Regions from separate parts of the Pseudomonas sp. P5_B3 genome, predicted to be linked through region 2. Evidence: riboswitches for the same ligand, from Rfam matches in the RefSeq annotation. Region 2 holds a riboswitch; the other holds the start of a gene.
What was found. Region 2 has a riboswitch for cobalamin ahead of cobW (cobalamin biosynthesis protein CobW). Riboswitches for the same ligand answer to the same signal wherever they lie in the genome.

Region 1: another riboswitch for cobalamin. It lies ahead of cobO (cob(I)yrinic acid a,c-diamide adenosyltransferase); the one in region 2 lies ahead of cobW (cobalamin biosynthesis protein CobW).

What each region holds. Positions count from the first base shown of each region.
Region 1 is NZ_JBFULI010000024.1:61,495-75,209, reverse strand. Features, by position in the region: gene AC1DRN_RS15755 (PQQ-dependent sugar dehydrogenase) at 1-955, opposite strand, end outside; gene AC1DRN_RS15750 (hypothetical protein) at 1,023-1,607, opposite strand; cobalamin riboswitch at 1,761-1,993, shown strand; gene cobO (cob(I)yrinic acid a,c-diamide adenosyltransferase) at 2,076-2,687, shown strand; gene AC1DRN_RS15740 (cobyrinic acid a,c-diamide synthase CobB) at 2,684-4,021, shown strand; gene bluB (5,6-dimethylbenzimidazole synthase) at 4,018-4,668, shown strand; gene cbiB (adenosylcobinamide-phosphate synthase CbiB) at 4,665-5,573, shown strand; gene cobD (threonine-phosphate decarboxylase CobD) at 5,566-6,558, shown strand; gene AC1DRN_RS15720 (cobyric acid synthase) at 6,555-8,006, shown strand; gene cobU (bifunctional adenosylcobinamide kinase/adenosylcobinamide-phosphate guanylyltransferase) at 8,156-8,677, shown strand; gene cobT (nicotinate-nucleotide--dimethylbenzimidazole phosphoribosyltransferase) at 8,674-9,729, shown strand; gene cobC (alpha-ribazole phosphatase family protein) at 9,726-10,301, shown strand; gene AC1DRN_RS15700 (adenosylcobinamide-GDP ribazoletransferase) at 10,304-11,044, shown strand; gene AC1DRN_RS15695 (MarR family winged helix-turn-helix transcriptional regulator) at 11,239-11,643, shown strand; gene AC1DRN_RS15690 (MFS transporter) at 11,696-12,904, shown strand; gene AC1DRN_RS15685 (hypothetical protein) at 12,901-13,023, shown strand; gene AC1DRN_RS15680 (glutathione peroxidase) at 13,080-13,646, shown strand.
Region 2 is NZ_JBFULI010000009.1:135,017-152,228, forward strand. Features, by position in the region: gene AC1DRN_RS08615 (phospholipase D-like domain-containing protein) at 1-1,031, opposite strand, end outside; gene AC1DRN_RS08620 (vWA domain-containing protein) at 1,142-1,687, opposite strand; gene AC1DRN_RS08625 (magnesium chelatase ATPase subunit I) at 1,807-2,814, opposite strand; gene cobN (cobaltochelatase subunit CobN) at 2,978-6,835, opposite strand; gene cobW (cobalamin biosynthesis protein CobW) at 6,839-7,909, opposite strand; cobalamin riboswitch at 8,013-8,225, opposite strand; cobalamin riboswitch at 8,431-8,656, shown strand; gene AC1DRN_RS08640 (CbtB domain-containing protein) at 8,778-8,969, shown strand; gene AC1DRN_RS08645 (CbtA family protein) at 8,981-9,688, shown strand; gene AC1DRN_RS08650 (cobalamin biosynthesis protein) at 9,685-10,098, shown strand; gene cobM (precorrin-4 C(11)-methyltransferase) at 10,182-10,928, shown strand; gene nfuA (Fe-S biogenesis protein NfuA) at 11,071-11,655, opposite strand; gene AC1DRN_RS08665 (fatty acid cis/trans isomerase) at 11,790-14,087, opposite strand; gene metH (methionine synthase) at 14,244-17,212, shown strand, end outside.

The DNA.
Region 1 (13,715 bases), on a different contig from region 2:
GTGGCGCGACGCGAATATCGACATGCTGGCCGTAGTAACTGTACGGCCAGCCATAAAAAGCGCCGTCCTTCACCGAGGTGATGTAGTCCGGTACCAGATCACTGCCAATTTCATCTCGTTCGTTGACCGCGGTCCACAGTGCGCCACTGTGCGGTTCCCAGGCCATGCCGTTGGGGTTGCGCAGGCCGGAGGCGAAGATCCGGTGCTGGCCGGTGGCGCGATCCACTTCCCAGATCGCTGCGCGACCTGATTCCTTGTCCATGCCGTTTTCCGCGACGTTGCTGTTGGAGCCTACGGTGACGTAGAGCTTGCTGCCGTCCTTGCTGGCGATGACGTTTTTGGTCCAGTGGTGGTTCAACGGGCCGCCCGGCAGGTCAATCACCTTGATCGGTGGTGACTGGATCTGCGTCTCGCCACTTTCATAGTGAAAGCGCAGAAGGCGATCAGTATCGGCCACATACAGGTCATTGCCGACCAGCGTCATGCCGAAGGGGGAGTTGAGATTTTGCACAAACACCGTGCGGGTTTCCGCGACGCCATCGTGGTCCTTGTCGCGCAGCAAAGTGATGCGGTTCGCGCTGGGCACGCCGGCCCCGGCGCGCTCCATGACTTTTTTCGCGACCCAGCCGCGAATGCCTTTGCCGTCTTCGGGGTTGGGTGGTGCATTGGTTTCCGCCACCAGCACATCGCCATTGGGCAGCACATAAAGCCAGCGGGGGTGATCCAGGTCTTCGGCAAAAGCGGCCACTTGAGTGCCCGTGGCGGCGACAGGTTTTGCGCCCTGCGGCCAACCGATGGCCGGGGCGATGTTCACGGTCGGAACCAGGGTCTTGTCGGGTTCTGGTAGTCGGGGGGACGGGCCGGTGCCGTCGGAGACTTGCAGGCGAGAGGTCTCGCCACAAGCGGCGAGCCCTGTGCAGAGCGCGACAACGAGAGCGAGCGGGGGCGTGCGCATGCTGGTCTTCCCTACGAATGCCTTGTTCTAATCATAGAGAAGCGTTGTCGTGCGATGGTTCAATGCCTCAGCCGCGAGCTTCCTTGAACAGCACCGCAATGCCGGGGTGATAGTTGCCGGCTTCGTTGCGCAACTTGCGGTAGGCATAAGGGAAATACCAGGCGACCGCGCAGGTGTGTTCCTTTTGCAGGTCGTCGACCATGTCCTGGAGTTCTTCCGGCGTTGCGCCTTGCTGGGCTTTTTGCGGGGCGACGAACAGGCAGCCGAGTTTCAGGTCGCTGGCGTGGCTCAGGCGCTTCGCATCGCTGGCGATATCGAGCAGGGCCTGGGACAGGTTGAGGCTGTTGACCCGTGGCCAGCGCTGGCTGGTCTGGATGTAGGCGCGGGTTTCCGGCGAGGCGAGGAACAGGTCGGCGCGGCTGTTGCGCTCGCCTTCGTCGGTCTGTTTGCGGGTTGGTGTCTGTTGCAGCGTGACCATCTCGGCCATCCAGGCGGCGGCAGACAGCAGTCCGAGATTGGCTTTTTCGTCGTGCCAGTACGGTGTGTCGCCATCACCGCGGACGGCGTTGTAACGGTCGATGCATTCGAACCAGCGCTCAAGCACCGGGCGCAGGAATTCCAGCTTTGGATTGCTGATGATCATGCCTTGCATGGGCTCACCCTTGTTGTTGTGTTGTGAGGTTGTGGCTCTTTGATATCACTGCTGGGAGTGTGGCACAAGATTGACGTCAGTTTATTGATTGATGGCAGTCAATCGGTCGATCGCCTCCCGGCTTTAATTGACGCTCCACCCCCAACCCTCTAACCTTCGCGGCTTGTTTCAGGTGCTCTGTGGCTTGGGTCGACAGAGTGAAACAGGGAAGCCGGTGAGTGAGTCCTTCTATTGGTCGAAGGCCCGCAATTCCGGCGCTGCCCCCGCAACGGTAAATGAGTGAAAACTGTGCTGATGCCACTGTGTCGATTCGATGCGGGAAGGCGCGCAGTCTGGCCCCGCGGCCACTCATGAGCCCGGAGACCGGCCTGATTCATCCAGCGGCGTCACGGTGGGCGATGCCAGGCTTGTTGCCTTCTATTTTTGTGCCTGCCCGCCGTTATTCCTGCCTCAACGGAGAGCTCCCCCATGACTGATACCCCCGATCGTGACGAACGCCATCTGGCGCGCATGCAGCGCAAAAAAGCCGTGATCGACGAGCGCATCGCCAATTCCCCGAACGAGTGTGGCCTGCTGCTGGTGCTGACCGGCAACGGCAAGGGCAAGAGCAGTTCGGCCTTCGGCATGCTTGCCCGCGCCATGGGGCACGGCATGCAATGCGGCGTGGTGCAGTTCATCAAGGGCCGTAACAGCACGGGCGAAGAGTTGTTCTTCCGGCGCTTTCCCGAGCAGGTGCGTTTTCATGTGATGGGCGAAGGCTTTACCTGGGAAACCCAGGACCGCCAGCGCGACATCGCCGCCGCCGAAGCCGCCTGGGCGGTGTCCCGGCAACTGCTGTGCGATCCGTCCATCGGTCTGGTGGTGTTGGATGAACTGAACATCGCCCTCAAGCATGGCTACCTCGATCTCGATCAGGTGCTCAGTGACTTGCAGTCCCGGCCGCCGATGCAACACGTGGTGGTCACCGGGCGTGCCGCCAAGCCGGAAATGATCGAGATGGCTGACACCGTCACCGAAATGGGCGTGATCAAACACGCCTTCCAGGCCGGGATCAAAGCGCAGAAAGGCGTCGAATTGTGAGTCAGCCTCGACACTGTCCGGCGGTACTGATTGCCGCGCCGGCCTCTGGCCAGGGCAAGACCACCGTCACCGCGGCGCTGGCCCGATTGCATCGCAATCAGGGGCGCAAGGTCCGCGTGTTCAAGTGCGGCCCCGACTTTCTCGATCCGATGATTCTCGAGCGCGCCAGCGGTGCGCCGGTGTATCAACTGGACATGTGGATGGTTGGTGAGCAAGAAAGTCGCCGGCTGCTGTGGGAAGCCGCCGCTGAAGCAGACCTGATCCTGATCGAAGGCGTTATGGGGCTGTTCGACGGTACGCCGTCGAGCGCCGATCTGGCGCGGCATTTCGGTGTGCCGGTGCTGGGTGTGATCGATGGCACCGCCATGGCCCAGACCTTCGGCGCTTTGGCTCTGGGGCTGGCGCGTTATCAGCCGGACTTGCCGTTCGCCGGCGTGCTGGCCAATCGCGTCGGCACGCTGCGCCATGCGCAACTGCTCGAAGGCAGCCTGACTGAAGGTCTGCGCTGGTACGGCGCGCTGTCCCGGGAAACCGGGATCGAATTGCCGAGTCGGCACCTGGGGCTGGTGCAGGCCAGTGAGTTGAACGATCTCGACCTGCGCCTCGACGCGGCAGCCGATGCCCTGGCCAGCAGTTGCGAGGTCGCTCTGCCGCCGGCGGTCGAGTTCGCCGCCCCTGATGTCATCGCAGCCGCACCGCTGCTGGCCGGTGTGCGCATTGCCGTCGCCCGTGATGAAGCCTTCGCGTTCACCTACGGCGCGAGCCTGGATCTGCTGCGGGCGATGGGCGCCGAGTTGGCGTTCTTCTCGCCGATCCGCGACCGTGGGTTGCCGGAGGCGGACAGCCTGTACCTGCCGGGCGGTTACCCTGAGCTGCACCATGTCGCGCTGGCGCAAAACACCGTGATGCTCGATGCGATTCGCGCTCACCACCGGGCAGGCAAACCCTTGCTCGCCGAGTGTGGCGGCATGCTGTATCTGCTAGATTCCCTGACCGATGTCGAGGGCACTCGCGCTGAACTGGTTGGCTTGCTGGCCGGGGATGCGGTGATGCAAAAGCGTCTGGCCGCGCTGGCGTTGCAGGCGGTGGAACTGCCAGAAGGTTCGCTGCGCGGGCACACCTATCACCATTCGTTGACCACCACTGAACTGGCGCCGATTGCCCGGGGTTTGAGCCCTAACGGCGGGCGTGGAGCAGAGGCGGTCTATCGTGAGGGGCGGATGACTGCTTCTTATGTGCACTTTTATTTTCCGTCTAACCCCTCGGCGATTGCCGCGCTGTTTGCGCCTGACCAAAACCCTGTGGGAGCGGGCTTGCCCGCGAAGAGGCCATGACCGACAACGCATTCTCTGAAGCCGAACGCGCTGCGGTCTACCGCGCCATCGCCGAACGCCGCGACATGCGCCACTTCAGCGGCGGCACCGTCGAGCCCGAATTGCTGCGACGCCTGCTCGAGGCGGCACATCAGGCGCCCAGTGTCGGCCTGATGCAGCCCTGGCGCTTCATCCGCATCAGTAATCGCGCCTTGCGCGGACAAATCCAGGCCCTGGTGGAAGAAGAACGCATTCGCACCGCCGAAGCCCTCGGTGAGCGCAGCGATGAGTTCATGAAGCTCAAGGTCGAAGGCATCAACGATTGCGCCGAGGTACTGGTCGCCGCCCTGATGGACGATCGCGCGCAGCATATCTTCGGCCGCCGCACGCTGCCGGAAATGGACATGGCCTCGCTGTCCTGTGCTATCCAGAACCTGTGGCTGGCGTCCCGCGCCGAAGGGCTGGGCATGGGCTGGGTGTCGCTGTTCGAACCGCAAGCCCTGGCCGATTTGCTGAAGTTGCCACCTGGAGCCAAGCCTCTGGCCGTGCTGTGCCTGGGGCCGGTGAAGGAGTTCTATCCGGCACCGATGCTGGTGCTCGAAGGCTGGGCGCAGGCGCGTCCGCTACATGAATTGCTGTATGAAAATTATTGGGGAGTGAGTCAATGAGTGTGGCGTTGTTGAGTGTCGCCGCGGTTGCGCTGGATGCGCTGCTGGGCGAACCCAAACGCTGGCATCCGCTGGTGGCGTTCGGCCGTTTTGCCGAGCGCATCGAGCAACGCTTCAATGGTGGCGGTCGCGGCTGGCGCAGTCATGGCGTCACTGCGTGGGTGATTGCCGTGTTGCCGCTGACATTGCTGGTCACGGCATTCTCCTGGGCGCCTTATGTCGGCTGGATCGTCGAGATTCTCGCGCTCTATTGCGCCCTCGGTATGCGCAGCCTCGGTGAGCACGTCACGCCTGTGGCCAAGGCATTGCGCGGCGATGATCTTGATGAAGCGCGCAAACGCGTGAGTTATCTGGTCAGCCGTAAAACCAGTGATCTGGATAAAACCGAAGTCGCCCGTGCCGCCACCGAGTCGGTGCTGGAGAACGGCAGCGACGCAGTGTTCGCGGCGTTGTTCTGGTTTGCCGTGGCGGGTGCGCCGGGCGTGGTGCTCTACCGCCTGAGCAATACCCTGGATGCGATGTGGGGCTATCGCAATGAGCGCTTCGAACGGTTTGGCTGGGCGGCGGCGAAGGTCGACGACGTGCTCAATTACATTCCTGCGCGCCTGGTGGCACTGACTTACGCGCTGCTGGGTAAAACCCGGCTGGCGTTGAAATGCTGGCGCACCCAGGGCCCGACCTGGGACAGCCCGAACGCTGGCCCGGTGATGGCGGCAGGGGCGGGTGCCCTTGGCGTCGAATTGGGCGGAGCGGCGATTTATCACGGCGAACTGCATCAGCGTCCACAGTTGGGCGAAGGTGTGCCGGCGGATGCCGACTCCATTGACCGAGGCTGGCAATTGGTCCAGCGCGGGGTATGGTTATGGCTGCTGATTCTCTGCCTGGGGGCCGAATTTTATGCTTGAGCACGGTGGGCGATTGCGCAAGGCGGCGCTCGAATACGGCATAGAGGAAGCCGACTGGCTGGACCTGTCGACGGGCCTTGCGCCCTGGCCGTTCCCGGTGCCGGATATTCCGCTGCGGGCCTGGGCTCGTTTGCCGGAAGCGGACGATGGCCTGGAGCAAGCCGCCTGTGATTACTACGGCACCTTGCAGGCATTGCCGGTGGCCGGCTCGCAAATGGCAATCCAGCTGCTGCCGCGATTGCGTCGGGCAGGCAAGGTCGGCGTGCTGTCGCCGTGTTATGCCGAGCACGCTGAAGCGTGGCGTCGTAACGGCTACATCGTGCGTGAAGTGCTGGAGCACGAAGTCGACTTCTTTATCGACAGTTTCGATGTGCTGGTGGTGGTCAACCCGAATAACCCCACAGGCCTGAGCCTCACCCCCAGTCGCCTGCTCGACTGGCACGCGCGGCTGGCCCAGCGCGGTGGCTGGCTGGTGGTGGACGAAGCGTTCATGGATAACACGCCGCAACTGAGCCTGGCGCCGTTTGCCCATCAAGTCGGGTTGATCGTCCTGCGCTCCTTCGGCAAGTTTTTCGGCCTGGCCGGTGTGCGCCTGGGGTTTGTGCTGGCCGAGCGCAAGTTGCTCAAGTTGCTGGCTGAACAAGTGGGGCCGTGGGCCGTGAGCGGGGCAACCCGGGTAGTGGGCCAGGCCTGCCTGCGCGATACCGAAGGGCAGACGCGGCAACGGGTGCGCGCGGATGAGGCCAGCGAGCGCCTTGCGTCGATGCTGGAACAACAAGGGTTCCAGCCTCAGGGCGGTTGTGCGCTGTTCCAGTGGCTGATCACCGAGCGCGCCGAAGAACTGCAGGAATTCATGGCCCGGCGCGGCATTCTCCTGCGATTGTTCACGCACAACAGCAGCCTGCGATTCGGCTTGCCCGGTGACGAAGCCGCCTGGGTGCGACTGGCGCAGGCATTCGAAGATTTCGCCAAGGAAAACCAATGACCACGCTGATGGTGCAGGGCACCACATCGGATGCCGGTAAAAGCACGCTGGTGACCGCGCTGTGCCGTTGGGCCACGCGCCAGGGCGTCAGGGTGGTGCCGTTCAAGCCGCAGAACATGGCACTCAACAGTGCGGTGACCGCCGACGGTGGCGAGATTGGCCGCGCCCAGGCGGTCCAAGCCCAGGCCGCGAACCTTGAGCCGCACACCGACATGAATCCGGTGCTGCTCAAGCCCAACAGTGACACCGGTGCCCAAGTGATCGTCCATGGCCGCGCCGTCACCACCATGAACGCCGTCGCCTATCACGACTACAAGACCATCGCCCTGCAAGCGGTGTTGGCCTCCCACGAGCGCTTGAGCGCGGCGTATCCGCTGGTGATGGTCGAGGGCGCAGGCTCGCCGGCGGAAATCAATTTGCGGGCAGGTGACATCGCCAACATGGGCTTCGCCGAAGCGGTGGATTGCCCGGTGCTGCTGATTGCCGATATCAATCGCGGCGGGGTTTTCGCCCACCTGGTAGGCACCCTCGAACTGCTGTCGCCGAGCGAACAGGCGCGGGTCAAAGGCTTCATCATCAATCGTTTTCGTGGTGATATCGCGTTGCTGCAACCCGGTCTCGACTGGCTCGAAGAGCGCACCGGCAAACCGGTGATTGGCGTGCTGCCGTACGTGATGGACCTGCACCTGGAGGCCGAGGACGGCATCGATCAGCGCCAGGCCGATAAGGCTGAACAGGTGCTGAAGGTGGTGGTGCCGGTGCTGCCGCGCATCAGCAACCACACCGACTTCGATCCGCTGCGCCTGCATCCGCAAGTGGACCTGCAATTCATCGGCCCTGGCCAAGCCATTCCACCCGCCGATCTGATCATCCTTCCCGGCTCGAAAAGCGTGCGCAGCGACCTCGCGTACCTGCGGGCCAACGGCTGGGACACCGCCATCACCCGGCATCTGCGTTACGGCGGGAAACTCCTGGGAATTTGTGGCGGCCTGCAGATGCTCGGTGAGCAGGTGCATGACCCGCTGGGTCTCGAAGGTGCACCGGGATCCAGTGCCGGTTTGGGGCTGCTGGCGTTCCAGACCCAGCTCGAACAAGAGAAGCAGTTGCGTAATGTGCGTGGTCGCCTGGCGCTGGAAGATGCGCCGGTGGCGGGCTATGAAATTCATGCCGGCGTGACCACCGGACCGGCGCTGGAAAATGCTGCCGTGCAACTGGATGACGGTCGCTGTGATGGTGCGCAAAGTGTTGACGGGCAGATTTTCGGCACCTACCTGCACGGGCTGTTCGAATCGCCGGCGGCGTGCAGTGCGCTGCTGCGCTGGGCGGGTTTGCAGGAGGTGCAGGACGTGGATTACCACGCCTTGCGCGAGCGTGATATCGAACGACTGGCGGATCTGGTGGAGAAGCATCTGGATACCGGGCTGTTGCGACAGCTCTGCGGGATTTGAGGCGCCTGTCATGGCCTCATCGCGGGCAAGCCCGCTCCTACAGTTGATCTGCGTCGATCATAGATATTGGGTACACCTCATAACCCTGTAGGAGCGGGCTTGCCCGCGAAGGGGGCCGTCGCCTCCCTGAAGATTTCAAGGAAATAACCATGCTCCAACTGATCCTCGGCGGCGCCCGCTCCGGCAAGAGTCGCCTGGCTGAAAAACTCGCCATCGACAGCGCGCTGGCCGTGACCTACATCGCCACCAGCCAGCCACTCGATGGAGAAATGAGCGAGCGGGTGGCCCATCACCGCGCCCGTCGTCCTGCCGAATGGGCATTGATCGAAGAGCCGGTGGAACTGGCTCGGGTGCTGCGAGAGTCCGCCCGCGCCGACCGCTGCCTGCTGGTGGATTGCCTGACTCTGTGGCTGACCAACCTGCTGATGCTCGACGATGCCGCGCGCTTGCAAACCGAGCGCGATGCCTTGCTGGACTGCCTGGCGTCGCTGCCGGGTGAAATCATTTTTGTCAGCAACGAGACCGGAATGGGTGTCGTGCCGCTGGGCGAATTGACTCGCCTCTATGTCGATGAAGCCGGTTGGCTGCATCAAGCTCTGGCTGAGCGCTGTCAGCGTGTCGTCCTGACCGTCGCCGGCCTGCCCCTGACTTTGAAAGGAACTGCGTTATGACTCAATCCTGGTGGCTGAACCCGTGCAAGCCGGTCGATACCCAAGCGGTCGAACAGGCGCAGGCGCGGCAGCAGCAACTGACCAAACCCGCCGGCTCCCTCGGTCAGCTGGAATTGGTGGCGGTGCAACTGGCGGGGTTGCAGGGACGGGTCAAGCCGAGTCTGGATCAGGTATGGATCGCGATTTTTGCCGGCGACCATGGTGTGGTCGCTGAGGGGGTGTCGGCGTTTCCTCAGGAAGTGACCGGGCAGATGCTGCACAACTTTGTCAGTGGCGGTGCGGCGATCAGCGTATTGGCGCGGCAGTTGGGCGCTTCCCTCGAGGTGGTTGACCTTGGCACGGTAACGCCGTCGCTGAGCCTGCCGGGCGTGCGTCACCTGAACGTCGGCCCGGGCACGGCAAACTTTGTACAGGGGGCGGCCATGACCCAGGCCCAGGGGCAACTCGCCCTGCAAGCCGGTCGTGACAGCGTGCAGCGGGCCATCGCCAGCGGTGCGCAGTTGTTTATCGGTGGCGAAATGGGCATCGGCAACACCACCGCCGCCAGCGCCCTGGCGTGCGCGCTGCTCGATTGCCCGGTGGTGCATCTGACCGGGCCTGGCACCGGGCTTAATGCCGAAGGTGTCAGCCACAAAGCGCAGGTGATCGAGCGCGCCCTGGCATTGCATGGCGCGCAGCGTGGCGACGCCTTGCAGACCCTGTTCAACCTCGGCGGTTTTGAGATCGCCGCGCTGGTCGGTGCCTATCTCGCCTGTGCCCAGGAGGGTGTCGCGGTGCTGGTGGACGGTTTCATTTGCAGTGTCGCGGCGCTGGTTGCGGTGCGCTTGAATCCAGAGTGTCGTCAGTGGCTGTTGTTCGGTCATCGCGGCGCCGAGCCAGGGCATCGTCATGTGCTGGAAACCCTGAACGCGCAGCCGTTGCTCGATCTCGGCCTGCGGCTTGGCGAAGGCAGTGGCGCGGCATTGGCTGTGCCGCTGCTGCGCCTGGCGTGCGACCTGCACGGTCAGATGGCGACCTTCGCCGAAGCCGCCGTGGCAGATCGTCCGGCATGACCTTGCGCGTGGATCTGTTGCGTCACGGTGAAACTGAACTCGGCGGCGGCTTGCGTGGCAGCATCGATGATGCGTTGACCGATTTGGGCTGGGCGCAGATGCGCGCCGCCGTGGTCGGACAAGGCCCGTGGGACCGGCTGGTCAGTTCGCCGTTAAAGCGTTGTGCACGCTTTGCCGAGGAGCTCGGTGCGCAATTGGGCGTGCCGGTGCAACTGGACAAAGACCTGCAAGAGTTGCATTTCGGCGCTTGGGAAGGGCAGAACGCGGCGGCGTTGATGGAAACCGACGCGCAGGCGCTGGGTTTGTTCTGGGCCGATCCTTATTCGTTCACGCCGCCTCAGGGTGAGCCGGTTGCAGACTTTTCGGCACGGGTGCTGGCAGCGCTGGAGCGCTTGCATGCGACCTGTACCGGTGAGCGCATTCTGCTGATCAGCCATGGCGGAGTGATGCGTCTGTTGCTGGCACAAGCGCGAGGGCTGCCGCGAGAGCAACTGCTCAACGTTGAGATCGGGCATGGCGCGCTGTTTTCGCTGACAGTGGAGCCTGCGGGCCTGTTGAAGGAAGTGCTCTGACCATGCTGCCATTCTGGATCGCCCTGCAATTTCTCAGCAGCCTGCCGATACGCCTGCCCGGCATGCCTGAGCCCCGGGAGCTGGGGCGGTCGCTGCTGTTTTATCCGTTGGTGGGATTGCTGTTTGGCGCGATTCTGTGGGCAGTCAACTGGCTGTTACTGGGCACGCCGATGTTGTTGCACGCGGCGCTGTTGCTGAGCGTTTGGGTGCTGCTCAGTGGCGGATTGCATCTCGATGGCTTGGCGGACAGCGCCGATGCCTGGCTCGGCGGTTTTGGCGACCGTGAGCGTACGCTGACCATCATGAAAGACCCGCGCAGCGGGCCGATCGCCGTGGTGACGCTGGTGCTGGTGTTGTTGCTCAAGTTCACCGCGCTGCTGGCGCTGATCGAACAGCCGCATTCGCTGGCATTGATCATCGTGCCGTTGATCGGTCGCAGCGCATTGCTCGGTTTGTTCCTGACTACGCCCTATGTGCGTGCCGGTGGCCTGGGCCAGGCATTGGCCGACCATCTTCCGCGTTCGGCGGGCAGACAGGTGTTGGCGGTCAGTGCACTGGCCTGTGTGTTGATCGCAGGCGTCAGCGGTGCGCTGGCGGTGGTGTTGGCAGTGCTGGGGTTTGTCTCGCTGCGCCAGGTGATGTTGCGGCGGCTGGGTGGAACGACGGGCGATACGGCAGGTGCAATGCTGGAGTTGCTGGAGGTAGGGGTGTTGGTTGGATTGGCATTAGCCTTAGCGCCGTAGTGGTGAATGTTCCGGCCTCTTCGCGAGCAGGCTCGCTCCCACAGGGTTTCAGTTTTGTTGACACAATAGTGGGCACACCGAAAATCTCTGTGGGAGCGAGCCTGCTCGCGAAAGCGATTTTCGGGACACCGCCTGATCACTGAACAAACTCCATGTCACTTGATTTAACCGACTCGCGGGTATATACACGCACCATGCTCGATTCCCAATGTTTATGCATCAACCTGCGTCGCGCCGCCCGTGGCGTCAGCAGGCATTACGACGGCGCTCTCGACGGCTTCGGGATCAACGTTGCGCAGTATTCTTTGCTGTGCAACCTGCAGCGTCTGGATCACCCGAGCATCTCAACCCTGGCCGAGGCCATGGGCCTGGATCGCAGCACCCTGGGTCGCAATTTACGGGTGCTGGAGGGTGACGGCCTGGTGACGCTGGTCGAGGGCGAGGACATGCGTAACCGCATCGTCCTGTTGACCGAGGCCGGGGCAGAGCGTCTGAAGGCTGCCTTGCCGGCCTGGGAAGCCGCACAGCAGCGTTTGATCGATCGCCTGGGGGCCGAGAAGCGCGAAATCTTACTGAAGCTGCTGGATGAACTGGCATGATGCCGGTTTTTTCGATCTTAAGCGGGTATATACCCGCTACCGGAGAACAACAATGACATCGATGTGGCGTACATGCGGCTGGGTTCTGTTGGGGAGTGCGCTGATCCTTGCGTTGTCTCTGGGGGTTCGACATGGCTTCGGGCTGTTTCTGGCACCGATGAGTGCCGAGTTCGGCTGGGGCCGTGAAGTCTTTGCCTTCGCCATCGCCCTGCAGAACCTGATCTGGGGCCTGGCTCAGCCATTCACCGGCGCGCTGGCCGACCGCTTCGGCGCGGCGAAAGTGGTGCTGATCGGAGGCGTCCTGTACGCGGCCGGGCTGATTTGCATGGGGCTCTCCGACTCGGCGGTGACCTTGTCCCTGAGTGCCGGTCTGCTGATCGGCATCGGACTGTCCGGTACGTCGTTCTCGGTGATTCTGGGTGTAGTCGGCCGCGCGGTGCCGCCGGAAAAACGCAGCATGGGCATGGGGATCGCCAGTGCGGCCGGTTCGTTCGGCCAGTTCGCGATGTTGCCCGGCACCCTCGGTTTGATCGGATGGCTTGGCTGGTCCGCGGCGCTGCTGGTGCTGGGCTTGCTGGTGGCGTTGATCGTGCCGCTGGTGAGTATGCTCAAGGACAAGCCGCTGCCCGTCCTGGGCCACGAACAGACCCTTGGCGAAGCACTGCGCGAAGCCTGCTCCCACTCCGGATTCTGGCTGCTGGCGTTCGGCTTTTTTGTGTGCGGGTTCCAGGTGGTGTTCATCGGTGTGCACTTGCCGGCCTATCTGGTGGATCAGCATCTTCCGGCGACGGTCGGCACCACGGTGCTGGCGCTGATCGGCCTGTTCAACATTTTCGGCACCTACACAGCAGGATGGCTTGGCGGGCGCATGTCCAAGCCGCGTTTGCTCACCGGTTTGTATTTGCTGCGGGCGGTGGTCATTGCGTTGTTCCTGTGGGCGCCGGTGACCACCACCACGGCCTATTTGTTCGGCATGGCCATGGGCTTTTTGTGGCTGTCGACGGTGCCGTTGACCAACGGTACGGTGGCGACCTTGTTTGGCGTGCGAAACCTGTCCATGCTCGGTGGGATTGTTTTCCTGTTTCACCAGCTCGGTTCGTTCCTGGGCGGCTGGCTGGGTGGCGTGGTGTACGACCGTACCGGCAGCTATGACTTGATCTGGCAGGTCGCGATTCTCCTGAGCCTGTTGGCCGCCGCCCTGAACTGGCCGGTGCGTGAACGGCCGGTGGCGCGCCTGCAAACACAAATGAGTGCGATATGAACAGTCTCTGGCCGCGGATCGCTGTAGCCGCCGTATGCGCCTTATTGCTGGCGTTGTCGTGGTGGGGCTGGCATCAGGGCGGGCTGGCGCTTTTGCAGTTGGGCATGGGGACTTGCTAGCGCGATGGCGGGGCGAGTAACGTCTAACCCTGACGATTGCTCAAGGATTTCCCGACATGCTGATGCGCTGGCTGGCAGTTCCCGCATTACTGGTCGCGTTTACCGGGTTGGCTCACGCGGCGGACTGCCCGGATCTTTTGCAAGGCTCGTTGCCCAAGCTGCGTGCCAAGGAATCCATCGATTTGTGCCAGCGCTTCGCTGGTAAGCCGTTGGTGGTGGTCAATACCGCAAGCTTCTGTGGCTTTGCTCCGCAGTTCAAAGGCCTTGAGGCGCTGAACCAGCGCTTCAAGGGTCAAGGGCTGGAGGTGATTGGCGTTCCGTCCAATGACTTCAAGCAGGAGTCGAAGGACGGTGCCGAGACCGCCAAGGTCTGCTACGTCAATTATGGCGTGACCTTCACCATGACCGAGCCGCAAAAGGTTCGCGGCGAAGAGGCGACGCACTTGTTCAAAGTCCTCGCCAGTCAATCCAGCGCGCCGAAGTGGAATTTCTACAAGTATGTGGTGGATCGCCAGGGCAAGGTGATCGCCAACTTCTCCAGCCTGACCAAGCCGGATGATCCCGAATTCATCGCTGCGGTGGAAAAAGCCCTGGCTTCGCCACCGCTCGTGTCGACCCCCTGATGTAGGAGCGAGCCTGCTCGCGATGGACGCGAACGATGACGCGTGCTTTCAGGATGTACGAGACGCCTT
Region 2 (17,212 bases):
AGTGCCTGCGTCGGATCCATCGGGTTGTGCTGCGTGATCCATTGCCGCGTGGCGCCGACATCTGCCGGCGTGCTCCAGACCTGCTCGAAGGTTTGCAGATAACGGGTACTGAGCCGCGTATCGTCCAGCACATGCACCACGTTGGCCTGACGGTAAACACCGTTGGGGGTGAAGTTGGTACTGCCGCAGAGTACCGCTTCGGGTTGATGCTGCCCCGCTGCGTCGAGCCGACTCAAGACCATAAACTTGTTGTGAAAGATATTGTGGGTGACCCGCCCGCGTTTGTTCGCCTGGGGGATATTTTTCAGGCTGACCTCGTTCAAGGCGGTAGTGTCTTCGCCCGGTTGCGCGTGATAAAGGACGCGAACTTTCACGCCGCGTTCCAGCGCAGCCTCCACTGCGTCGACTATCACCTGTAACTGGTACTCATAGATGGCGATATCCAGCGCCCACTGGCCATCGACAGCACGCGCGATAAACCCCAACAAGCGCCCGAGCAAACCGTTCTCCAACCATCTACGCGGGGCTTCGGGCCAGGCTTCGATGGGCAGCTTGTTCCTTTTGCCAATGAGTGCATCGAGATCGGGAAACTTGCGCTCGAACGCCTGACTGGCGGCTACTGCGCGGTTGAAGTTGACACTTTGGTTGCCGGGATGGCCATCGTCGGAGGTGACCGTTACCTCCAGGCACTCACCCAGTTGTGGCGCATTGTGGCTGCCGTAGACCGGGTAGACCCGATAATGGATCGTCATCCCCGGATTGACCGCGTAATCGGCCCAGCGGAATTTCTGTAACGGTGCGATATCGCTGGGCGTGGCGTGAAACTGGGGGAAGGTATGGTCCTTGTCCGGGAACGTCAGGCTATTGAACAGAAACATCCAGGGTTTGCTGCCCTGCTGTTTTTCAATGGCAAAACCCAACAGGCCAATGCGACGGGATTCGGCCAGGTCCATGGCCAACAGCACGCCATTGGTGCCGGCGTAAGCCTTGACGCGAAAATCGCCCTGTTCATTGACGGCCAGGATACGCATGGTTCACTCCTGTGATGGATTTGCCCGGTGAGCATAGATCGTCGATGAATTTTTTACCCTGACGACCCGAAACCGGATTGATGCCTTCGCGAGCACAGACAGCGCAATGCTCAGCCTGGAAGCAGCTCGTCCATATGTCGATAATCCGATTGCAGCTGCGCAGCCAAAACTTTGCTGCGCCCAAGACGAATCGGCCCGCGTTCGATGTCGATCACCAGACCTGGGCATTCGATTGCCGGCAGTATGGACCAGTCCTTCAGCCGCCCATCGGTCACCAATAAAAGTCTTTGCTGTTCCGCCGGAAAGCGTTTTTGCCGCGCGGTCAGCCAGTGCCTCGCCTCACCCAGCGCCGCCAGCAACGGCGTTCCACCACCTGCGCCGAGCCCATCGAGCCAATGGCGCAAACCGTTGGAAGCCTTCAACCCTTGCACCTGCCACTTGGGCACCGAGCCGCTGGCGGTCAGCAACGCCAGGCGCGCACGTTGGCGGTAGGCATCATCGAACAGCTGCGCCAGCAAGCCTTTGGCATCACTCAACGCCTGATGACGGCGGGTCGAAGCCGACGCATCGACAATCACCAGCCACAGTTCATGGGGCGAACGGGTGCGCAGTTGATACAACAGATCAGCACGCTGACGGGGCCGACCATTAAGCAAGGTGCCTGGCCAGTTGATCGAACCGCTACGTGCTGCATGACGCTTGCCCTGTTTGCCGTGGTCCAGCCGCCCGGCCCGGGGTCTGGCATTCGCCCCCGCGTCTGAGCGAGGGCGAATGCCTAGGGCTTTTTTGGCCAGCTCGGCACTTCACGTCGTGCGCCGACCGCCAGCGCCTGGGCGGGCAATTCGCCCCACTGGCCCTGCCCTTCGCCGGGATTGGCGTTCTGCGGCGCGCAGGGTTGCGCCGCTTGGGATTGCGCAGGAGCCGGTGCTGAGTGCTCGCGACGACGATGGCGCAAGGCGAACTCGGCGACGGCGTCGATATCTTCCTCGGCGATGGCCTTCGCCCCGCGCCAGGCGGCATGAGCCCGTGCGGCACGCAGCCAGACCAGGTCGGCGCGCAAGCCATCGACGCCCGCGGCAAAGCAGCGTTCGGTAATCTGTGCCAGCGCCTGGTCGTCGAGGGGAATGCTTGCCAGTGCATTGCGTGCGTTCTGGCAACGTTCGCGCAAAGACGCCTGCGCCGACTCCCATTCGGCACAGAAACCTTGCGGATCACTGTCGAAATCCAGGCGACGACGGATGATCTGACCTCGCTCGACGGGCGCGGTGTGGCCTCCGAGGGCGACGTTCAAGCCGAAACGGTCCAGCAGTTGCGGGCGCAGTTCACCCTCTTCCGGGTTCATGGTGCCAATCAGCACGAATTTCGCCGAATGCCGATGGGAAATGCCGTCACGCTCCACCAGATTGGTGCCGCTGGCAGCCACATCGAGCAGCAGGTCAACGAGGTGATCAGGCAACAGATTGACCTCGTCGACATAGAGCACGCCACCATCAGCCTTGGCCAGTACGCCGGGGGAAAACTGTGCGCGCCCTTCGCCCAGCGCCGCATCGAGATCAAGGGTGCCGACCAGGCGCTCCTCGGTGGCACCCAATGGCAATGTGACGAACTGACCGCTGGCCAGCAGGTCCGCCAGACCGCGGGCCAGGGTCGACTTGGCCATGCCCCGCGGGCCTTCGATCAGCACGCCGCCGATTTTCGGGTCGATGGCGGTCAGGTACAGGGCCAGCTTCAAGTCGTCGGCACCGACCACGGCGGAGAGGGGAAAGTGCGGGGTGTCGGTCATTGTTTTATCTCAGTCATGGTCGGTGATCTCACCGGCGCCCCAATCCCTGTGGGAGCGAGCTTGCTCGCGATGGCGGAATGTCAGGCAACATTTTTGTCGACTGAACGAATGTCATCGTCGGAACGCCGCCCGGAGCAAGCTCGCTCCCACAGGTTTAAGTGCGTCAGCTGTCTTCTTCTATATCCAGCAACAAATTCTCCAGCGCCTCTCGGTACTCACCGGGCTCCTTCCACATCCCGCGCTGTTGCGCCTCGAGCATGCGCTCGGTCATGTCGCGCAAGGCATGGGGATTGTGTTCACGGACAAAATCCCGAGTGTCCGGATCGAGCAAATAGGCATCCGCCAGCAAGGCGTACTGGTGATCATCAATCAACTGCGTGGTGGCGTCGAAGGCGAACAGGTTATCGACCGTCGCGGCCATTTCGAACGCACCTTTGTAGCCGTGACGCTTAACGCCTTCGAGCCACTTCGGATTGGCGGCCCGGGAACGGATCACCCGGTTCAGCTCTTCCTTCAAGGTGCGAATCTTCGGCAGGTCCGGTTGGCTGTGATCGCCATGATAACTGGCCGCGGCCTCGCCTTTCAGGCTTTCCACCGCTGCGAGCATACCGCCCTGGAACTGGTAGTAATCGTTGGAGTCGAGCAAATCATGCTCGCGGTTATCCTGGTTTTGCAGCACCGCCTGTACCTGGCTCAGGCGCTGGCTGAACTGTTCGCGGGCGGCGGTGCCTTCGTCGGAACCGCCGTAAGCATAGCTGCCCCAGTTGAGGTAAACCTCGGCCAAATCCTCGCGGCTCTGCCACAGGCGACCATCGATGGCACCCTGCACCCCTGCGCCGTAGGCACCGGGCTTGGCGCCGAAAATCCGCCAGCCGGCCTGACGTCGCGCCGCGTCTTCATCGAGCCCCGTCTGCAGCAAAGCTGCACGCTCGGCGCGCACCTTGGCCGCCAGCGGATTGAGGTCGTCCGGCTCATCGAGGTCGGCCACCGCTTGCACCGCCGCGTCGAACAAGCGAATCAGATTGGCAAAGGCATCGCGGAAGAACCCGGAAACACGCAAGGTCACGTCCACCCGCGGACGGTCAAGCAAACTCAGCGGCAGAATCTCGAAATCATCGACCCGCTGGCTGCCGGTCGCCCAGACCGGGCGCACGCCCATCAACGCCATCGCCTGGGCGATGTCATCGCCGCCGGTACGCATGGTCGCGGTGCCCCACACCGACAGACCGAGCTGGCGCAAATGATCGCCGTGGTCTTGCAGGTGCCGTTCGAGGATCAGGTTGGCCGACTGGAAACCGATGCGCCACGCCGTGGTGGTCGGCAGGTTGCGCACGTCCACCGAGTAAAAATTGCGCCCGGTGGGCAGCACGTCCAGACGCCCACGACTCGGCGCGCCGCTGGGACCGGCCGGGACGAAGCGACCGCCAAGGGCGTCTAGCAGACCGCACATTTCCGCCGGACCGCAGGCGTCCAGACGCGGGGCGACCACCTCGCGCAGGCCATCGATAATGGCGCTCACCTCTGCCCAGCCTGCCCCCTGTAGGAGCGACGGTGCGGCGTTCCGACCTGCTCGCGATGGTGTATCAGTTAACATCAATGTGGCTGACACACCATCGCGAGCAGGCTCGCTCCTACAGGTGCTATTCAAAACGTCCGAAATCAACTGCGCGGCGAACAACTCCAGGCGTTCGCGGGTATCGCCCGCCGTACGCCAGGTCTCTTCGCTGATGTTCTCAAGAGCCTCGGGGCGCGGCCCTGTCCACGGTTCGGCCAGCGCACAATCGAGCGGGTCGAAACCCAGTTCGAAAGCCTTGGCCAGTGCCCGCAGCAGACTCGACTGCGCGCCCCGGCCATCGCCCCGTGGAATACGCAACAACGCGAGCAACGTATCGATACGCAAACGACCGGTGGGCGACTCGCCGAACACATGCAGGCCATCGCGGATCTGCGACTCTTTCAAGTCGCACAGATAAGTGTCGAGTCGCGGCAACCAGATCGCTGCATCGGCATCGCCGTCGAGCTGCTCCTCCAGTTGCAGTTCACGGTCGATGTGCGTGTCGCGCACCAGTTGCAGGATGTCGCGCTGCAACTCGCGGGCGCGGCGCGGATCGAGCAACTGCGCTTCGTAATATTCGTCGGCCAACAGCTCGAGGTTGCGCAGCGGGCCGTAGGTTTCGGCGCGGGTCAGCGGTGGCATCAGGTGATCGATGATCACCGCCTGGGTGCGCCGCTTGGCCTGGGCGCCCTCACCCGGGTCGTTGACGATGAACGGATAGATGTTCGGCAACGGCCCGAGCAGTGCATCCGGCCAGCAGTTTTCCGAGAGCCCCACGCCTTTGCCCGGCAGCCATTCGAGGTTGCCGTGCTTGCCGACGTGGATCACGCCGTGGGCGCCGTAGGTGTTGCGCAGCCAGAAGTAAAACGCCAGGTAACCGTGGGGCGGGACCAGGTCCGGGTCGTGATACACCGCGCTCGGGTCGACCTGGTAACCCCGGGCCGGTTGAATGCCGACGAAGGTCAGGCCGAAGCGCAGGCCGGCGATCATCATCCGTGCGCTGCGGCACATGGGGTCGTTTTCCGGTGCGCCCCAACGTTCGAGCACCGCCGCGCGATTGGCTTCGGGCAGTGCATTGAACATCGCCAGATAATCATCCATCCCCAGGCTCTGCTGGCACGGACGCAGGTCAAGGGTATCGAGATCGTTGCTGACGCCGCCCAGCAACTGCTGGATCAATGCTGTGCCGCTGTCCGGCAACTCAGCCGGCAACGGATAACCTTCGGCATGCAGCGCCCGCAGAATATTCAGCGCGGCTGCCGGGGTGTCTAGGCCGACGCCGTTACCGATGCGGCCGTCGCGGGTCGGGTAATTGGCGAGAATCAAGGCAATGCGTTTTTCTGCATTGGGCACCCGCGCCAGATCGACCCAGCGCCGGGCCAGTTCGGCAACGAAATCCATACGCTCAGGTTGGGCCCGGTAGCACACCACATCCGACTGACTGCGCTCACTGCGCCACGCCAGGTCCTTGAAACTGATCGGGCGGCTGATGATGCGTCCGTCCAGCTCAGGCAAGGCTATGTGCATCGCCAGGTCACGGGGGCCAAGCCCCTGTTCGCTGGCGCGCCAACCGGGCTCGTTGTCCTGGGCGCAAATCGCCTGGATCACCGGAATATTGCGGCGAAACGGCCGTAGATGGGGTGCTTCAGGACTGGATTGGGCGAAGCCGGTGGTGTTCAAGATCACCGAGACGCTGGTCTCATCCAGCCAGTCCTCGACCACGGTAAGACAACCGGGCTCTTTCAGGCTGGCCAGCGCAATCGGCAACGGATTCAACCCCGCCGCCTGCAGGCGCTGGCAAAAAACATCAATAAAAGCAGTGTTCGCCGCCTGCAAGTGCGAGCGGTAGAACAGCACCGCCGCCACCGGTTGATCGGCGTGCCAGCCGGCCTGCCAGTCGCTCAGCGCGGCTGCGTGTTTGTGCGGATGGTAAATCGCCGTGCGTGGCAGGGTCTGCGGCTCGCCCCAGGTGTAATCACGGGCCAGCCAGCGGTTGGCCAGGCAGCGGAAGAAATCGAGGGCGTTGCCCATGCCGCCCTGGCGCAGAAACTGCCAGAGCCGGTCGCGGTCCTCGGCGCCGACGGTGCTCAGGTCGCTGAGCTCCGGGTCCGGACGATCATCGCCCGGCACCAGAATCACCTGCACGCCGCGCTGCGACAGTTCGACCAGGCGCTCGATGCCGTAACGCCAATAGGCGATACCGCCGTGCAGCGAAATCAGGATCACCTTTGCGTGACGCAGCACTTCATCGACGTACAAATCGACCGAGGCATGGTTCTGCACCTGCATCGGGTTGGCCAGGCGCACGCTCGGGTAATCGTCGGGCAATTGCTGCGCCGCTTCGGCGAGCAGCGCCAGGCTGGAGTCGCCGCTGCACAGGATCACCAGCTCGGCGGGGGTTTGTCCAAGGTCGGCAATGTTGTCATCCGACACGAAACCGCCGGGCTGGGTCCTGAGCAGGTGCATGGCTTACACGCTGAGCGCGGCGCGCAATTGCGCTTCGAGAACCGTGGCATCCAGTTCCTGGCCGATCAGCACCAGACGGGTGACTCGCGCTTCTTCAGCACCCCACTGGCGGTCGAAGTGCTTGTCGAAACGTGTGCCCACGCCCTGGATCAGCAGGCGCATCGGTTTGTTCGGAACGGCGGCGAAGCCTTTGACTCGCAAGATGCCGTGCTGGACCACCAGTTGGGTCAGCGCGTCCATCAGCAGGCTTTCATCGGCTTGCGGCAGTTCGATGGAGATCGAATCGAAGGCGTCGTGATCGTGGTCATCATGATCGTCGTCGCCATCGTGATGATGGTCGTGGTGGCTGTGACGGCTGTCGATGTGCTCTTCGGAGCCGGCACCCAGGCCGATCAGCACGTCCAGCGGCAGGCGACCGCTGCTGGCTTCGACGATTTTCACCGCTGGCGGCAATTCCTCGGCGACTTCCAGGCGCACACGGGCCAGGTCCGCCGGGTTGATCAGGTCGGTTTTGTTGAGGATCACCAGGTCAGCGCTGGCCAGTTGGTCGGCGAACAGTTCGTGCAGCGGCGATTCGTGGTCCAGGTTCGGGTCGAGTTTGCGCTGGGCGTCGACCTGATCCGGGAACGCGGCGAAGGTGCCGGCGGCGACGGCCGGGCTGTCGACCACGGTGATCACTGCATCCACCGTGCAGGCACTGCGGATTTCCGGCCACTGGAAGGCTTGCACCAGCGGCTTGGGCAGCGCCAGGCCGGACGTTTCGATGAGGATATGGTCGAGATCGCCGCGACGGGCCACCAGTTCGCGCATCACCGGGAAGAATTCTTCCTGAACCGTGCAGCACAGGCAGCCGTTGGCCAGTTCATAGACACGGCCTTTGGCTTCTTCTTCGGTGCAACCGATGGAGCATTGCTTGAGGATTTCGCCGTCGATGCCCAACTCACCGAATTCGTTGACGATCACCGCGATGCGGCGACCCTGGGCGTTGTCGAGCATGTGGCGCAGCAGCGTGGTCTTGCCCGAGCCAAGAAAGCCAGTGACGATGGTGACAGGGAGTTTGGACAGTGTTTTCATCGGATGCCCTATGGCTTAGGTGGCGGGCATACGGGACGACGACCGGCAACGCGGACGCGCGTGCCTGAAGAGTTCGCCACCGGATCACCCCGCCCGGTTGAAATTGAGAATCTGTAACGAGGCAGGTCTCCTGGCTGACGGTGCGCCGGCCTTGAGCCTGGCATTCGCTGCGCCTTCCCGCCGGCCTCATGGATTGAGTCAGCAGTGGCGTGGCAACGAACATCACCGTTCACAGTTGCGGGGGCAGCCGCGGCATCGACCGCGTTCCCTTCTTAGCTTCGACAAACGCCGAAGAACCTCGAAAGCGCAAGGCTACGCATGGTCTTGGGGCGGGTCAATGTTCATGCTGAGGTCTCTAGTGCCTGAAATGACGCCATCGCGAGCAAGCTCGCTCCCACAGGGGATCGAGTTCTGTCAGGAGCATGCGGTCAAATGTGGGAGCGAGCTTGCTCGCGATTGGGTCGACCCGGTTGCGAGTTGAGAACCCTTGCCAATTGACGCCCAGCCCCCGCCCATGCTCTCCTACACGCTTTGTTACGGGTGCCCTTCACAGGGTGAAACGGGAAACCGGTGAATCATGTGCTTTACTCTTAAGCCATGTCAGTCCGGTGCTGCCCCCGCAACGGTAAGCGAGCGAAGCGTCAGATCCACTGTGCCACTACGGCATGGGAAGGTGGCGCTTGCAGGATCAGGCAAACGCCTGCGCCCCTCGTGAGCCCGGAGACCGGCCCGCAACACAAAGTGACCAGTACGATCACTGAACCAACAAACCCGCGGTGGGCGGGCGCTGTTTGAACCTCTGCGCGGCTGGTCGTGCGGGGGTTTGCATGCGCTCTTATTCCCCGCTGACAGACCAGAGGGAAACGCCATGTCGATCATCAGCAGCGCCGAACACACATCCGCGAGCACCACCTCAACCCTGACCCAACGTCTGAGCGCCGCCGTCTGCGCGTCGATCCTGGGTGCGTGCCTGGTGTATTTCGCCGGTTTCTCGCACATCGAAGCAGTGCACAACGCCGCCCACGATACCCGTCACAGCTCCGCGTTCCCGTGCCATTGAGAGCTGTCGACATGATCAAGCGTATTGCGCAAACCGCAGGTTTCACCGGGCTGCTGGCCGCCCTGCTGCTGACCCTGCTGCAAAGCTTCTGGGTCGCTCCGCTGATATTGCAGGCCGAGACTTACGAAAAAGCCGAACCGGCCGCTGTTGAAATGCATGAGCACGCCGACGGTGCGATGGCTGCCCACACTCACGATGCGCAAGCCTGGGAGCCGGAAGACGGCTGGCAGCGCGTGCTGTCGACCACCGGCGGCAATCTGGTGGTAGCGGTCGGTTTCGCCCTGATGCTCGCCGGCCTGTACACCTTGCGTGCGCCGACCAAAACCTCCCAGGGCCTGCTCTGGGGCCTGGCCGGTTATGCGACGTTCGTGCTCGCACCGACGCTCGGCCTGCCACCTGAATTGCCCGGCACTGCCGCAGCCGATCTGGCACAACGGCAACTGTGGTGGATCGGCACCGCCGCCTCCACCGCCGTCGGTATCGCCCTGATCGTATTCAGCCGTCACTGGCTGATGAAAGTCCTCGGTGTGGCAATCCTTGCCGTTCCTCATGTGATTGGCGCACCGCAACCGCAAGTGCATTCGATGCTCGCTCCAGAGGCGCTGGAAACCCAGTTCAAAGTCGCTTCGCAACTGACCAACGTGGCGTTCTGGCTGGCCCTGGGCCTGATCAGCGCCTGGTTGTTCCGTCGTAAAAGCGATGGACAATACCACGCATGACTGACGTCAGCACAGCACCGACCCTGGTGGTCGGCCTGGGCTGCCAACGGGGCTGCCCCGTCAGCACGTTGCTGGCGCTGCTCGATCAGGCACTGGAGGCGCACCAGATTGCTCGTCATGAAATCAAGGCCCTGGCCAGCATCGACTCGAAGCGTGACGAACCTGCGCTAATCGAACTGGCTCAGCAGCTTGGCCTGGAGTTGATGTATTTCAGCAGTGAACAACTGGCCGCATATGAACCGCAACTCAGTCATCAATCGCAAATAGCGTTTGAACGCACCGGTTGCTACGGCGTGGCGGAAAGCGCCGCACTGGCCCTGGCGGAACAACTGGCCCAGGCCCCGGCAAAACTGCTGATTCCACGACAAAAATATGCTCAGGCAACCTTGGCATTGGCCGGCGCTGCGTAAAAAACCGATAATCCCCGCCTTCGATCATGAACACTCTTCATCTGAAGCCCTGCTCAGTCCCTTTTTCCCCACAGGAACCGACGATGACCGTCTACTTCATTGGCGCAGGTCCCGGCGACCCCGAACTGATTACCGTCAAGGGCCAGCGGCTGATTCGCAGCTGTCCGGTGATCATTTATGCCGGCTCCCTGGTGCCTGCCGCCGTACTGGAAGGTCATTGTGCCGAACAGGTGGTCAACAGCGCCGAACTGCACCTGGAACAGATCATCGACCTGATCAAGAGCGCCCACGCCAAAGGCCAGGATGTTGCCCGGGTGCACTCCGGCGATCCGAGCCTGTATGGCGCCATTGGCGAACAGATTCGCTATCTGCGTGAACTGAACATTGCGTTCGAAATCGTCCCAGGCGTAACGGCCACAGCCGCTTGCGCCGCGCTTTTGGGCGCAGAACTGACGCTGCCGGACGTATCCCAGAGCGTGATCCTGACGCGCTACGCCGACAAGACCACCATGCCAACCGGAGAGGAGTTCTCCAGCCTCGCGCAACACGGCGCGACCATGGCGATCCACTTGGGGGTTAATAACTTGGCGAAGATCGTTGAGGAACTGCTGCCCCATTACGGCGCCGATTGCCCGATTGCGGTGGTGCACCGCGCGAGCTGGCCGGATCAGGATTGGGTGGTGGGAACGCTCGAGGATATTGCCGGGAAGGTTGAAGCCAAGGGCTTTCGCCGTACGGCGTTGATTCTGGTGGGTCGGGTGCTGGGTAGTGACCACTTCAGTGAGTCGTCGCTGTATCGCGCGGGGCATGCTCATTTGTATCGCCCGTAGGGCCCCATCGCGAGCAAGCTCGCTCCCACATTGAAATGCGGTCAACTGTGGGAGCGAGCTTGCTCGCGATGGCGTCAGTAAATTTCACCCATAAAAAAACGGCGCTCACGGTGCGCCGTTTTTTGATTTCGCAGCGAACACCTTAGTAGTAGGCGTTTTCTTTCTGCGTGTGGTCGGTCACGTCACGAACGCCCTTGAGCTCGGGAATGCGCTCGAGCAAGGTGCGCTCGATGCCTTCCTTCAGCGTCACGTCGGCCTGGCCGCAGCCCTGGCAACCACCGCCGAACTGCAGGACGGCGATGCCGTCTTCGACCACGTCGATCAGGCTGACCTGACCGCCGTGGCTGGCCAGCCCCGGGTTGATCTCGGTTTGCAGGTAGTAGTTGATGCGCTCGTTGACCGGGCTGTCGGCGTTGACCATCGGTACTTTGGCGTTTGGCGCCTTGATGGTCAGCTGGCCGCCCATGCGGTCGGTGGCGTAGTCGACAACCGCATCGTCCAGGAAGGCTTCGCTGAAGTGGTCGATGTACGCGGTGAAGCTTTTCAGCCCCAGCGCGGTGTCTTCGGGTTTTTCTTCGCCCGGCTTGCAGTAGGCAATGCAGGTTTCGGCGTACTGGGTGCCAGGCTGGGTGATGAAGACGCGGATGCCGATGCCCGGGGTGTTCTGCTTGGACAGCAGATCAGCCAGATAATCGTGGGCGGCGTCAGTGATGGTAATAGCGGTCATGGAAACTCCTCGCAGGCTTGGACGCAGTTTACGCCAATCAATGCGCCGGACAAAGTCCTAGTATTTTTGTCGGGAAAAGAAACACCAATATCCCTGTGGGAGCGAGCTTGCTCCCGCAGGGGGTCTGCGGTAGATCAGAGATTCTCGTAGCGGTTCATGTCCAGCACGCCCTCTTCCACCGGATCGGTTTCCTGGATGTAGCGGCTCAGGTCATGGAAATAAACCCAGAATTGCGGATGGCTGCGGCGTATTCCCCAACGTTCGACGATTTTCTCGAAGCTGTCGGTGTCCTTGGCGCTTTCCATCGCATCCACAAAGTCCGGCACTTGCCCGGCCGGAATGTTGAACATGAAGTTCGGATAGCTGCTGAGCACACCCGGGAAAATCGTCAGGGTGTCGAGCCCCGGCTGATAGCGCAGCGATTCACCGAGCAGGAATGCGACGTTACTGTGGGCACGGTTGCGCAACAGGCTGTAGACCTCACGCTTGCCGCTGCTGGTTTCGATGCGCAGCAGGGTCGCTTCCGGGAGCTGATCAATCACTTTCAACCCGGCCGCCGGACGGGAAGTCAGGCGGCTTAGCGCCTGCTCGGCACTTTGCAGGTCCGGATCGATGTTCGGCCGCGAACAGTAAGCGCCGTCGCAGCGATTGATCGGGTCGGGCCTGGCATTGAGATCGCCGTAACGGGCCAGCAATTGCCGGGCGAAATCCCGCTTGGGATCCTGCGAATCAAGACTCAACGCAGTCGGCTTGTCATCGTCGATGGACTCGTAGTCCAGCCACATCTTGAATTTGCCACTGTTTTGATACCAGTCGTCGAGGTAGCCATCCCGGGAATCGGCGGGCATCAGGCGCAGGAAATTCTGCTCGGCACCATTGCGGATCAGGTCGAAATACAGCCGCGTCTGGGCCTGGTGGGACACGTTGCCGAACACATCGAAGTTCACTGCCAGTTGATAGTAGGTGCGCTCCAGCAGCGGATAGTCGAATAGCCAAATGGTTTGCGGCACGTCGCCGATCAGGCCTTTGGTCACAGAAGCGCTGTCGAAATGGCGGAAGATGCTCAGCAGCGCATTGTCATTGCCGGCCCACAGGGTCGACCAGCTCGGCGCCGGCTCATCGGCGTAGCTGTCCCGGCGCAAGGCTTCGTATTCGTTACGCTTGTCGCGGTAGTCGTGCCACAGGCTGAGGACGCTGCCGACATCATCGTTCTGCCCCGGCATCGCCAGCAACGGCGTGGCCTGCCCGCGATAGTTCGGATCGGTGACATACAGGTCGTGCTCGGGCGCCTGGAAAAACGCCCAGAAATTATCGCGGATCACGTCCGTGGCGATCTGACCGCGACACACCGGCCCACGGATAAAGGTGCGCACGAAGTACTCGGCGTTATCGAGCATGAACTGATAGCGCGCCTGGGCCGGAATCGCTTCGAAGGTGGCAAACGGGTTGGCCCGGCTCTGCGGCCCGTAGCCCGGCAATGCGTCGACCTGCCAGTTGCCGCTGTAGAACAGGCTCTTGACCCGCGCCAGCTTCGCCGCACTCAACGCATAGGTGATGTGGGTCTTGTGCACGATCACGCCCTGCACCGGCCACAAGCGATAGTAGAACTGCGTGCCCGGATCATCGTTCGGGCGACGGGTGTTGATCAGGTCAATCGGCTGGCCGGTCGGGGTGCGCGAACGCACCCACTGGAAGTAATGCCCGGACTCGCCATCCTTGAAGTAGAGATGGGCGAGGAACCAGTGCTCGTACAGCCATCGCCCCACCAGGCTTTCCCGGGCGCCCGGGGAGTTGAGCAGGCTTTCCCATTGGATCACTTCCTGGGCTTCTTTGGCGCTCGGGACCAGGCCCTGCCGGTCGATGGGCGCCCCTGCCGCCAGCCAGCGTTGCAGCGTCTGGTACTGCTGGTCGGTCAGGCCGGTCACTGCCAGCGGCATACCCTCCTTCGGATGCCTGGCGGCGTAGCCGTCGAACTCCCCGGGCATGGCGCACATGTTTTCCCGGTTCAGGCCCAGGACGATGTCTTCCGGCAGCCTGGCGTTGGGCTGCAATGGGGTTTTGTGGCCCAGTTCCAGCATCCGCGCCATCAATGCGGCCTGGCTGCCCTGGGCATCGAGCACCGAATAGAAGCCCTTTTGCTGCCAGGCCTGTTTGCCGGAGGCGTCATAGAATAGTCGGGTCGGCGCAACAGCCTGCCGGCGGTCCCCGTCGTAGACCGGGACTTTCGTCGCGCCACGTGCCGCGCCCTCGCCGCTGCCCAGATTGAGCTGACAGGCGGCGTCGTTGCAGGCGTGGCAGGCCACGCACTTTTCAGTGAAGATCGGTTGAATGTCGCGGCTGTATGAAATGACGGAAGAAATCGCCGGACTTTGCGCCACAGCGCCCCAGCTTAAAAACAACAGCAATGTGCCGATGACGAAGCGATACGACATGTCCCTGGTCCTGAATCCTGAAAAAACGCCGCGATTCTACCGGTCTGTCACCCTTGCCAACATGAACGATATTCATGCAAAACCGAGTCATGCTCTAAAAGCGCACAGGTTTGCTATCATCCCTGCCCTTCGTCATGGTCTTACCGAGTAGTCCAAATGTCCGATCGCAGCGTTCGCCTTCAAGCTCTCAAGCACGCCCTCAAAGAGCGCATCCTGATTCTCGATGGCGGTATGGGCACGATGATCCAGAGCTACAAGCTCGAAGAGCAGGATTACCGTGGCAAACGCTTCGCTGACTGGCCAAGCGATGTCAAAGGCAACAACGATCTGCTGGTACTGACTCGCCCGGACGTGATTGGCGGCATTGAAAAAGCCTACCTGGACGCTGGCGCCGACATTCTGGAAACCAACACCTTCAACGCCACCCAGATCTCCCTGGCTGACTATGGCATGCAAGGCCTTGCCTACGAGTTAAACGTAGAAGGCGCTCGCCTGGCGCGCAAGGTCGCCGACGCCAAGACCCTGGAAACTCCGGACAAGCCGCGATTCGTCGCCGGCGTGCTCGGCCCTACAAGTCGCACCTGCTCGTTGTCCCCGGATGTGAACAACCCCGGCTACCGCAACGTGACCTTCGATGAGCTGGTGGAGAACTACACCGAATCCACCAAAGGCCTGATCGAAGGCGGCGCCGACCTGATCCTGATCGAAACCATTTTCGACACACTGAACGCCAAGGCCGCGATCTTCGCCGTCCAGGGCGTGTTCGAAGAACTGGGCGTCGAACTGCCGATCATGATTTCCGGCACCATCACTGACGCCTCGGGCCGCACGCTGTCCGGCCAGACCACTGAAGCCTTCTGGAACTCCGTGGCCCACGCCAAGCCGATTTCCGTCGGCCTGAACTGCGCCCTCGGCGCCCGCGAACTGCGCCCGTACCTCGAAGAGCTGTCGAACAAGGCCAACACCCACGTTTCCGCGCACCCGAACGCCGGCCTGCCGAACGAATTCGGCGAGTACGACGAACTGCCATCGGAAACCGCCAAGGTCATCGAAGAATTCGCCCAGAGCGGCTTCCTCAACATCGTCGGCGGTTGCTGCGGCACCACGCCGGGCCACATCGAAGCCATCGCCAAGGCCGTGGCCGGTTATGCGCCGCGCGAGATTCCGGACATTCCCAAGGCGTGCCGCCTCTCGGGCCTTGAGCCGTTCACCATCGATCGCAGTTCGCTGTTCGTCAACGTCGGCGAGCGGACCAACATCACCGGTTCCGCCAAGTTCGCCCGCCTGATCCGCGAGGACAACTACACCGAAGCCCTGGAAGTCGCCCTGCAGCAAGTCGAGGCCGGCGCCCAGGTGATCGACATCAACATGGACGAAGGGATGCTCGATTCGAAGAAGGCCATGGTGACCTTCCTCAATCTGATTGCCGGCGAACCGGACATCTCCCGCGTGCCGATCATGATCGACTCCTCCAAGTGGGAAGTGATCGAAGCCGGCCTGAAATGCATCCAGGGCAAGGGCATCGTCAACTCGATCAGCATGAAAGAAGGCGTCGAGCAGTTCATTCATCACGCCAAACTGTGCAAGCGCTACGGCGCCGCGGTAGTGGTGATGGCCTTCGACGAAGCCGGCCAGGCCGACACCGAAGCGCGCAAGAAAGAAATCTGCAAGCGCTCCTACGATATTCTGGTCAACGAAGTGGACTTCCCGCCGGAAGACATCATCTTCGACCCGAACATCTTCGCGGTGGCCACCGGTATCGAAGAGCACAACAACTACGCCGTCGATTTCATCAATGCCTGTGCTTACATCCGCGACGAGCTACCGTATGCGCTGACCTCCGGTGGCGTGTCCAACGTGTCGTTCTCGTTCCGTGGCAACAACCCGGTGCGCGAGGCAATCCATTCGGTATTCCTGCTGTACGCAATCCGCGCCGGGCTGACCATGGGCATCGTCAACGCCGGCCAACTGGAGATCTACGACCAGATCCCGGTGGAACTGCGCGACGCCGTGGAAGACGTGATCCTCAACCGCACCCCGGAAGGCACCGACGCCCTCCTCGCCATCGCCGACAAATACAAGGGCGACGGCAGTGTCAAGGAAGCCGAGACCGAAGAGTGGCGCAACTGGGACGTCAACAAGCGTCTGGAGCATGCGCTGGTCAAAGGCATCACCACCCACATCGTTGAAGACACCGAAGAGTCGCGCCAATCCTTCGCCCGCCCGATCGAAGTGATCGAAGGCCCGTTGATGGCCGGCATGAACATCGTCGGCGACCTGTTCGGTGCCGGTAAAATGTTCCTGCCGCAAGTGGTGAAATCCGCTCGCGTGATGAAGCAGGCCGTGGCGCACCTGATCCCGTTCATCGAACTGGAAAAAGGCGACAAGCCAGAGGCCAAGGGCAAGATCCTGATGGCGACCGTCAAAGGCGACGTGCACGACATCGGCAAGAACATCGTTGGCGTAGTGCTGGGCTGTAACGGCTATGACATCGTCGACCTCGGCGTGATGGTGCCGGCGGAGAAAATCCTCCAGGTGGCCAAGGAACAGAAGTGCGACATCATTGGCCTGTCCGGCCTGATCACCCCGTCGCTGGATGAAATGGTCCACGTCGCCCGCGAAATGCAGCGTCAGGACTTCCACCTGCCGTTGATGATCGGTGGCGCCACCACCTCCAAGGCGCACACGGCGGTGAAGATCGAGCCCAAGTACAGCAACGACGCGGTGATCTACGTCACCGACGCCTCCCGCGCCGTGGGCGTGGCGACCCAGTTGCTGTCCAGGGAACTCAAGGCTGGTTTCGTCGAGAAAACCCGCCAGGACTACATCGAGGTTCGCGAGCGCACTGCCAACCGCAGCGCCCGCACCGAACGCCTGAGCTACGGCGCGGCCATCGCCAAGAAGCCGCAATTCGACTGGGCGAGCTACACACCGGTCAAACCGACTTTCACCGGTACGCGGGTGCTGGACAACATCGACCTCAACGTTCTGGCCGAATACATCGACTGGACGCCGTTTTTCATATCCTGGGACCTGGCCGGCAAGTTCCCGCGCATCCTCCAGGACGAAGTGGTCGGTGAAGCCGCCACCTCGCTATACAAAGATGCCCGGGAAATGCTCACCAA